2 regions of the Geodermatophilus sp. SYSU D00700 genome follow, and region 2 is predicted to be linked to the other one. Evidence: riboswitches for the same ligand, from Rfam matches in the RefSeq annotation. Region 2 holds a riboswitch; the other holds the start of a gene.

Region 1 (4,449 bases), on a different contig from region 2:
GGGCAGGACGACCGCGACGAGATGGGCATCTGCCTCGAGCCGCCCGAGTACGTCACCGGCACCGCGCGCGTGCCCGCCGGGCTCTCGACGCCGGTGACCGTGCCGTTCGAGCAGTACCACCGGCACACCGCGTGGGACCGCCCCGGCGGGCTCGCCAACCGGTCGGGCGCCGGCGACCTCGACGTCGTGGTGTACGCGGCGCGGAAGTGGGCGCGGCTGGCGCTGGGCGGCAACCCCACCGTCCTGCTGCTGCTGTTCGTGCCCGACGAGGAGGTCGTCGTCCGCGACGCCGCGGGCGCGGACCTGGTGGCGCACGCCGACCGGTTCGTCTCCCGCGTGGCCGCCGACCGCTTCCTCGGCTACCTGAGGGGCCAGCGGGCGGCGATGACCGGCGCAGCCGGCGCGCACACGAACCGCCCTGGACTCGTCGCCGCGCACGGGTTCGACGTCAAGTACGCGATGCACGCGCTGCGGCTGGGCATCCAGGGGGTGGAGTTGCTGACGACCGGCCGGATCACCCTGCCGGTGCCCGAGCCCCACCGCACGTACCTGCGGAGCATCCGCCGGGGCGAGGTACCGCTGGCCGAGGTGGTCGCCGCGGTCGACGACGCCGAGGCCCGGCTGCTGGCGCTGCGCGACAGCCCGGCGGTGCCGGCCGCGCCCGACCGCGCCTGGGTGGACGCGTGGCTGCACCGCTCGTACCTCGCCCACTGGACGGCTCGCGGCCGCTGACCGGTCCGACGACGAGGGCCCCGGCCGCTGGGCAGCGGCCGGGGCCCTCGTCGGGGGGTGAGGATCAGCCCACGTAGTTCACGTGCACGTGGTCGTGGTGGTTCGCGGTCACGCTGCCGCGGTCGGCCATCGCCTTCCACGCGCCGTCGGGCGAGGTCAGGATCCGCTGCTCCCAGATGACGTACTCGACGCCGAGCTCGTCCCAGTGGTCGACGTGGTACTGGGCGATGGCGTCACCGAGGGCGTTGTCGGTCATGACCATGTAGTCCAGCGCCAGGCCCGACGGGTGCCCGTTCGGGTCGACCGCGCTCCCGCGCGTACCGCCGAGGGTGATGTCGGCGGCGCCCGGCACGTTGCTCACGACGGCGTTCGCGGCGGCCTGCACGACCGCCTTGACCGGGCCGGCGCTGTTGGTGATCGACGCGATCGCGGAGGCGACCTGCGGGGCGACCTCGGCCAGCGGGGCCACCGCGGGCGCGGGGGCGGACTCGCCGGCGGAGGCGGTCGCGGCGGGGGCCTCCGGGGCCGGAGCGGCCTGGGCCGGGGCCGCGCCGCTGACGGCGAGCACCTGACCGGGGTAGATCCGGTTCGGGTTGCTGCCGATGACGTCGACGTTGCGCTCGTAGAGCTCGCGCCAGCCCTGCTGGTGGGCGGCGGCGATCTCCTTCACGGTGTCGCCCCAGCGGACGGTGTAGTCCTCGGTGGCGGCGTCGTCGGCGTGGTCGTGGGAGTGACCGGCCTCCGCGGCCGGGGCGGGTGCCTCGGCGGCGGGAGCGGGGGCGGCGGGCGCCTCGGCGGCGGCCGCGGTGGTGCCCTCGGTCAGGTACTTGCCGCAGCTCGGCCAGGCGCCGATGCCCTGGCCCTCGAGGACGCGCTCGGCGATCTCGATCTGCTGGGCCGGGGTGGCCAGGTCGGCGCGGGCGGCGAGCTCGGTGCCGCCGAAGCCGGCCCAGGTGGACTGGCTGAACTGCAGGCCGCCGTAGTAGCCGTTGCCGGTGTTGATGCTCCAGTTGCCGCTGGACTCGCACTGGGCGACGTCGGTCCAGTCGTGGCTGGTGGAGGCGGAGGCCGGGGAGCTGAGGACGCCGAGACCGACGACGGTGGCGCCGGCGGCGACAGGGGCCCGGGCGATGACCTTCTTGGTGCGGACGTAGCGGGGTGCGCGGTGCTTGGGCATGGTGATGATCTCCCGATCACCGCCGGCGAGGTGAGCTGTCGGGTTCGGGCGATCGGTGCCCGGCCGCGGTCCGCGGCTTCACCCCGAGGCGCGTTCGGGTCCGGCCCCCGTGGGCCGTCGCGCGCCGGAAGTGGGTCCCCCACCCCTGCCCTGGGTGTTGGTGTGGACGACCGGTGGGCAGGGTTTGGCGGACCGGCGCCGCGCTCCGTTCTGCTGAGCGCAGCCAAAAAGCTACCTACGGTCATGGCAACTGTCGCTGTGTCGCCGGTCACACTGCGATTAGGAGGGGACACGTGGGGTAGCGCGTGACGCTGCCGTGACCAACCGACCGCCTGCGGCGCCGGCGGGCCGGCAGTGGGGAACGCGCTGGTCACCGGCGACTCGCCCCCCGGTCCGCGTGGTCCGGCGCGGCCCCGGCGACCGGCCCCCCGGGACCCTGCGGGCACGTCGCTCGTGATGGACGCCACGGGACGGACCGGTCCTCCACCGCCCGTCCCGCCCGGTCAGCCGAGGGCGTGGGCGGCGGCGTCCCGGAGCGCGACGGCGAGGTCGGCCTCGGCGCGCTGGTCGGTGCGGACGACGACGACCCGCGGCCCGCCCGCCGCCAGCGCGGCCGGCAGCTCGCCGGCCGAGGAGACCGCCGTCGCCGTCCAGCCCAGCGCCTGCGCGACCGCTGCCAGGTCGCGCCCGTGCGGCGTCCCGAACACCCGCCGGTAGTCGCGCGCGTACGCCGCCCGGCCGGGCTCGAGCTGGGCGAAGATCCCGCCGCCGTCGTTGTCCGGGACGACGAGCGTGAGGTCCGGACGCGGCTCGCCCTCGCCGGTGAGCAGGCCCTGCAGGTCGTGCAGGAACGTCAGGTCGCCCAGGAGCGCCACCGTCGGGCCGCCGTGCGCCAGCGCCGCCCCGACCGCGGTCGAGACGGTCCCGTCGATGCCGGCCACCCCGCGGTTGGCCAGCACGGCGACGTCGCCGCGCGGCACGGCGAGGCGGTCGACGTCGCGCACCGGCGTCGAGGAGCCGAGCACCAGCAGCGCCCCGGCCGGCAGCGCGGCGACGACGTCGCGGGCCAGGCGGGCGGCGGTGAGGCCCGGCGCGGCGTCGAGCAGCGCGTCGACGGCGGTCCCGACGCGGGCGGCGGCGTCGGACCAGGCCCCGGCCCACGCCCCGGTCCACGCCCCGGCCCGTCCGGGGTCCGACGGCGGCCCGGCGGGCGGGGCGGCCCGCGAGACCAGCGCGCTCGACCGGCCCGCGTCGGGCCAGCGCGGGGTCGCCGCGACCGTCTCGACCCGCACCCGCGGGTCGGCGAGCAGCGCCGACACCGGCCGCGACAGCGTGGGCCGGCCGACCACCACGACCCGCTCGGGCCGGTGCGTGTCCAGCCAGGCGGGGACGCCGAGCAGCAGCGCCCCGCCGCGGACGGCGTCGCCGGTCCACGCGCCGCCGCTGGGCTCGGCGACCACCGGCCAGCCCGAAGCAGCGGCCCCGGCGGCCCAGGCCCGGCCGGCCGCGGGTGGTCCGTCGCCGGCCACCACGAGGGTGCGCGGCCCGTCCCCGACCGGACCGGCCGGGACGGGCGCGGGCGCCCCGGCCGTCCACGGGGCACCGCCGGCGCGACCGGCCCACGGGCCATCGAGCGGGCCGGGCTCCCCGTCGGGCAGCAGCGGGTCCCGGAAGGACAGGTTCAGCTGCACGGGGCCGGGGTCGCCGGACAAGGCGCCGGTGGCCGACAGCAGCGCCCGCGACACCACCGAGCGCCAGTAGCGGTTCTGCGCGGCCTCCCGCCCGGCCTCGGGCACCCCGACGTCGGCCGCCCAGCGCACCGCGCCGCCGTAGAGGCCGGGCTGCTCGATCGTCTGGTTGGCACCGGTGGACCGCAGCTCCGGCGGCCGGTCGGCGGTGAGCGCGAGCAGCGGGACGCCGCTGACGTCGGCCTCGAGCACCGCGGCGTGCAGATGCGCGGTCGCCGTCCCGGAGGTGGTGAGCACCGGCACCGGGCGGCCGGAGGCGCGCGCCAGGCCGAGGGCGAGGAAGGAGGCGGTCCGCTCGTCGATGCGCACGTGCAGCCGCACGGCACCGGCCCGCTCGGCGGCGGCGAGCGCGAGCGCGACCGGGGCCGAGCGCGAGCCGGGGGCGAGGACGGCGTCGCGGACCCCGCCGCGGACCAGCTCGTCGACCAGCACGCGGGCCAGCGCGGTGGAGGGGTTCACGCGGCGAGCACCGCGGTGAGCCGCGCCGACCACCGGGCGGTCACGTCGTCCGGCGCGGCCACGGCGGCCCGCCGGTCGGGCACCACCGCCCGCACCGGCAGCGCGCCGTCGACGGGCACCAGCGGATCGCCGCTCACGTCGCCGTCGAGCAGCGCTGCGGTGGCCAGGCCGCAGGCGAAGGGCAGCTCGGGCAGCGCGGCGGCCAGCGCGACGCCCGCCGCGAGGCCCACCGAGGACTCCAGGGCCGAGGACACGACGCACGGCAGCCCGTGCGCCTCGGCGACCCGCAGCGCCGCGCGCACACCGCCCAGCGGCTGCACCTTGAGGACGACG
Region 2 (4,449 bases):
GGTGAGTGCGCTGAACCGGAACAGCAGCGGCGGGTCGGGCAGCACCTCGACCACGTGGTCGCCGATGTCGGCGGGGGAGCCGGCGCCCGCCGGGGCCGGGGAGGAGCCGGCCTCCTGGGAGCGGTAGACGACGTCCTGCTCCTCGGTGACCAGCAGCGCGCCGTCCTCCCGGTACTCGCTGCGCACGGTGACCAGCAGCATCTCCCCGCTCCGGCCGGTCTTGACCTCGCAGCGGGCCAGCGACGACGTCCGCTCCACCGCCGACCCCACCCGCAGCGGAGCGGTGACCTGGAGCCGCCCGCCGGCGATCATCCGGCGCCGGTGCGGCAGCGGCGGGAGGAAGTGCCCGGCGCGGGGGTGGCCGTCGTCGCCGAGGTCGGCGGTGGCCGGCCGGTCGAGGAAGGTGAACACGTGCCAGCCCGGCGGCAGCGGGTCGCCGTCGGCCAGCGGCGGGGCGGGCTGGTCGAGCAGCGCGGCGAAGGCGGCCGCGGGCCCGGGCGCGACCACCGCGGTGCCGGTCAGCGGGCCCGGGGACCAGCCCGCGACGGCGTCGGTCAGGGAGGACACGGCGTCATCGTGCCGCCTGTGACGCCGCCCGCACCCCGGAATGGCGCGGGCCGTGCGGGTGTCGGAACCGGCGTGGACCTGTTCTCACCCGTGAAACTCGGCGACCTCGAGCTCGCCAACCGCGTGGCCATGGCGCCCCTGACCCGGATGCGGTCCGGCTCCTCGGGCGTGCCCGGCGACCTCGTCGTCGAGCACTACGCGCAGCGCGCCGGCGTTGGCCTGGTCGTCACCGAGGGCACCTACCCGAACCACGAGTCGCAGTCCTTCGTCGGCCAGCCCGGCATCGTCACCGACGAGCAGGTGGCCGGCTGGCGCCGCGTCGCCGAGGCGGTGCACGCCCGCGGCGGCCGGATCGTCCTGCAGGTCATGCACGGCGGGCGGGTCACCCACCCCGACGTCAACGGCGGCCGCCGCGTGGTGGCCCCCAGCGCCATCGCGATCGACGGCGCCGGCCACACCGAGAAGGGCAAGCAGCCCTACCCGGTGCCGCACGCGCTGACCACCGAGGAGGTCCGGGACGTCGTCCGGGACTTCCGGCGGGCCGCCGAGCGCGCCGTGGAGGCCGGGCTGGACGGCGTGGAGGTCCACGGCGCCAACGGCTACCTGCTGCACGAGTTCCTGGCGCCGTCGTCCAACGTCCGCGACGACGAGTACGGCGGCTCGCCGGAGAACCGGGCCCGCCTGGTGGCCGAGGTGGTCACCGCGGTCGCCAACGCGATCGGCGCCGGCCGCGTGGGCCTGCGGATCTCGCCCGAGCACGGCATCCAGGACGTCCTCGAGCCCGACCGCGGCGACGTCCTCGCCACCTACGGCGCGCTGCTCGACCGGCTGCGTCCGCTCGGCCTGGCCTACCTGTCGGTGCTGCACCGGGAGCCCGCCGGCGACCTGGTCCAGGAGCTGCGCCGCCGCTCCGGCGCGCCGCTGATGGCCAACAGCGGCTTCGGCGCCGTCACCACCCGCGAGGAGGCGGTGGCGCTCATCGAGGCCGCGCACGCCGACGTCGTCGCCGTGGGCCGGGCGGTGATCGCCAACCCCGACCTGGTCGAGCGCTGGGCCGGGGAGCACCCGGAGAACGAGATCCGGTCGCACCTGTTCTACGCGTCGGGTGCCGAGGGCTACACCGACTACCCCACACTGCGCGCCAGCTGAGACGCCGCGCGGCGACCCGGGAGCCCCCACCGGACGGGCCGGAGGGGGCTCCCGGGTCAGTCGGTCAGTACCAGTTGTTGGCCTGGAAGTGGCTCCAGGCCGCGCAGGGGCTGCCGTACCGGTTCTCGATGTAGACCAGCCCCGCGTCGATCTGCCGGTACGGGTCCGACGTCTTCGCGATGCCGGTGCCCGCCCAGGTGGAGTCGAGGAACTGGGCGATGCCGTAGGCGGTGCTGCTGGGGTTCTGCGCGTTCGGGTTCCAGCCGCTCTCCCGCTCCCAGAGCTGCTCGAGGCAGCCGAACTGGGTGGCGTTCCCGCCGAGCTGGGCCAGGGCGTAGTCCTTGTAGGCCGCCTCGCCCGAGGCGGCGGGTGCCGCGGCCGGCGCGGGAGCCGGTGCCGGGGCGGGTGCGGAGGCCGGCGCGGGAGCCGGTGCCGCCGCGGGAGCGGCGGGCGCCGCCTCGCCGTCGCCCTGGTTCCAGCCACCGTCGCGGTCACCGTCCCAGCCGCCCCACTGGGAGCTGGAGCTGCGGTCACCGGAGTCCCAGTGGTCGTCGGCTTGGGCCACCGCCTGCCCGCCGAAGGTGAGGGCGAGGGTCATCGCCCCCGTGGCGGTCAGCAGGTGCAGGACGCGGCGGCGCGGTCGCGCGGCGACGAGGGTGTCCTGGGCGGCGGTGTGCTCGAGGTCGGTGGGGGCATGCATCGGGTCGTCCTCCTGGAGGTGTGGTCGCCGGACGCCGTCACCGGACGGCGCCGGGTGGGTCGGGATGCGGTGGGCCCCGAGGCCCGTGAGGGCAGGGGTCGGCAGCCGGGCGCGCGGCACCGGCCGGACCAGGGGCCCGGCTGCGGGCGTGCGACGGCTGCTGCGTGCAGTGGCTGGGCAGGCGGGAGCGCGACGGTCCCGGACCTGGGCGCGCGGGGGCTCGGGGCCCCAGGGCGCGGATGTACTCCGTCCTCCCGTGGCCGCCTACCAGGTGAGCTGACGGGTTCGGGCTGGGAGTGCCCTACCCGCTCCCGGAGGGCCGGGAGCGGGACTCACCCCGGTGGTGCAGGTGGGTCCCCGGCTCGCACCCACGGGGGTGGGCGCGACTCGGCGGCATCCGGCAGGGGCCCCCGGACGGGGACGAGACGACCGGCCGGACGCCGAAACGCTAAGGACGTGACCGGATGGTCACAATCGGAGGTGCCGACCGGAGCGCGACAGGCCGACGCCACGTCCCCTCCGCGCACGGCTGGTCACCCCGCGCGACCAATCTCCTCCGGACACGCCGCGGCCGCCGGGACCACGGGTCCCGGCGGCCGCGTCCGATCGCGTGCGGACTACCCGGGTCGGCGGGCACCGTCCCCGGGGAGGTCGGCTGCGTGGTGCCGCTCGGAGGAGATGCCGACCACGTTGCCGAACGGGTCGACGACGGCGGCGCTGACGATCGGCCCGTGCGGCGTGAGCGGGATGTACTCCTTCGCGCCCATCGCGGTGAGCCGCTCGAGCACGGCGTCGAGGTCGTCGACGTCCCAGTAGCCGACCGCGCCGCCGGTCTCCAGCGCCATGCCCGGAGGGGCGGAGGCGCGGGAGGCGATCGCCAGTGACGTCCCCTCGTCGATGCGGAACTTCGCGTAGCTGGGCCGTCCGCCCGGGCCGGGCCTGGTGAAGCCCGGCCCGGTACCCAGGAGCTCCGTGTACCAGGCGACGGCCGCGGCTACGTCGTCGGCGAAGTAGGTCTGGTTGGCGAACCGGCGCAGGCTCATGACGTGCCCTCGCGGGGCGCGGGAAGCTGGTCCCCGGGCGCCCAGTCGGGAGCCGTCCAGCGGTGGAAGACCCGGGCCACCGAGTCGCGCGGGGTCTGCCACGTCTCGGGGTTGTACGGGCTGACGTAGGGAGCCAGGTCCTCCATGACCTTGGCGAATGCCGGCCGCATGGACTCGTGGTTCTGCCGCACGGCCGCCGCCTTGGCCCGGTCCTGCTCCAGGAGGTGCACGAATACGTCTTCCATGGAGTACAGCCAGCGGCCGGTGACGCCGGTCTCCGTGGGCAGGCCACCCGCGTCGGATGCGGCGAACACCCGGGCGATGTCCTCCTCGCTGCCCGGCCGCATCCGCTGGACGATGACGGTCATCTCCCGGTCGGGGGAGACCTCGCCCTCGGGCACCCAGCTGTAGAAGTGCTTCGCCACCGAGTGCGACGGGTTCTGCCAGTAGCTGGGGTAGGGCGTCACGTACGGTGCGATGGCCTCGGCGATCGCCTGGAACGCCGGCAGGCCGCGGCGCTGGCCGGAGACCTCCGGGTCCTCCTTGCGCTCGATGACGTGCAGGTAGAGGCCCTCGTAGGAGAGCAGGACCCGCCCGACGACGCCCATGTCCTGCGGCCGGGTGGTCCGGTCGTAGTAGGCGAACACCGGTCCCACCTTGTCCTCGCTGCCAGGCACCATCCGGCAGACGATGACGTTGCGGAACGGCCGCCACGTGGCCGAGTTCCAGCTGGCCGGCGACGTGGACGTGTTCGTGAACTCGACCGTGTCGTTCGCCCAGGGCGGTTCGGTGGGTGTCGTCGTCGCGTCGGCTGCAGGGTCGGCCGACGGGGTCGAGGGCGGCGTGGTCTGGGTCATCACGAGCCTCCTTGGAGAGGGGTGGGGGTGAACCGCAGCGGGAGCTCGAGCAGCCCGCGGAAGGCCGACGCCGCCGGCAGCCACTGCAGCTCCTCGACGGGGACGTCGAGGCGCAGGTCGGGCAGGCGGACGA

Evidence for each region. A riboswitch is a leader RNA that binds a small molecule or an ion and turns the genes downstream of it on or off. The one in region 2 is predicted to bind cyclic di-AMP.
Region 1: linked by a shared signal. The riboswitch ahead of ACI79V_RS09695 (transglycosylase family protein) and the one ahead of ACI79V_RS01855 (aggregation-promoting factor C-terminal-like domain-containing protein) in region 2 are both predicted to bind cyclic di-AMP.

Annotation. Positions count from the first base shown of each region.
Region 1 covers NZ_JBJGZA010000009.1:74,980-79,428, reverse strand. Annotated here, with positions in the region: gene ACI79V_RS09700 (nucleotidyltransferase domain-containing protein) at 1-732, shown strand, start outside; gene ACI79V_RS09695 (transglycosylase family protein) at 797-1,909, opposite strand; cyclic di-AMP (ydaO/yuaA leader) riboswitch at 1,914-2,082, opposite strand; gene menD (2-succinyl-5-enolpyruvyl-6-hydroxy-3-cyclohexene-1-carboxylic-acid synthase) at 2,413-4,116, opposite strand; gene ACI79V_RS09685 (o-succinylbenzoate synthase) at 4,113-4,449, opposite strand, start outside.
Region 2 covers NZ_JBJGZA010000002.1:35,016-39,464, reverse strand. Annotated here, with positions in the region: gene ACI79V_RS01865 (FAS1-like dehydratase domain-containing protein) at 1-567, opposite strand, end outside; gene ACI79V_RS01860 (alkene reductase) at 640-1,716, shown strand; gene ACI79V_RS01855 (aggregation-promoting factor C-terminal-like domain-containing protein) at 1,781-2,416, opposite strand; cyclic di-AMP (ydaO/yuaA leader) riboswitch at 2,663-2,819, opposite strand; gene ACI79V_RS01850 (VOC family protein) at 3,034-3,459, opposite strand; gene ACI79V_RS01845 (TcmI family type II polyketide cyclase) at 3,456-4,139, opposite strand; gene ACI79V_RS01840 (hypothetical protein) at 4,150-4,347, shown strand; gene ACI79V_RS01835 (cytochrome P450 family protein) at 4,316-4,449, opposite strand, start outside.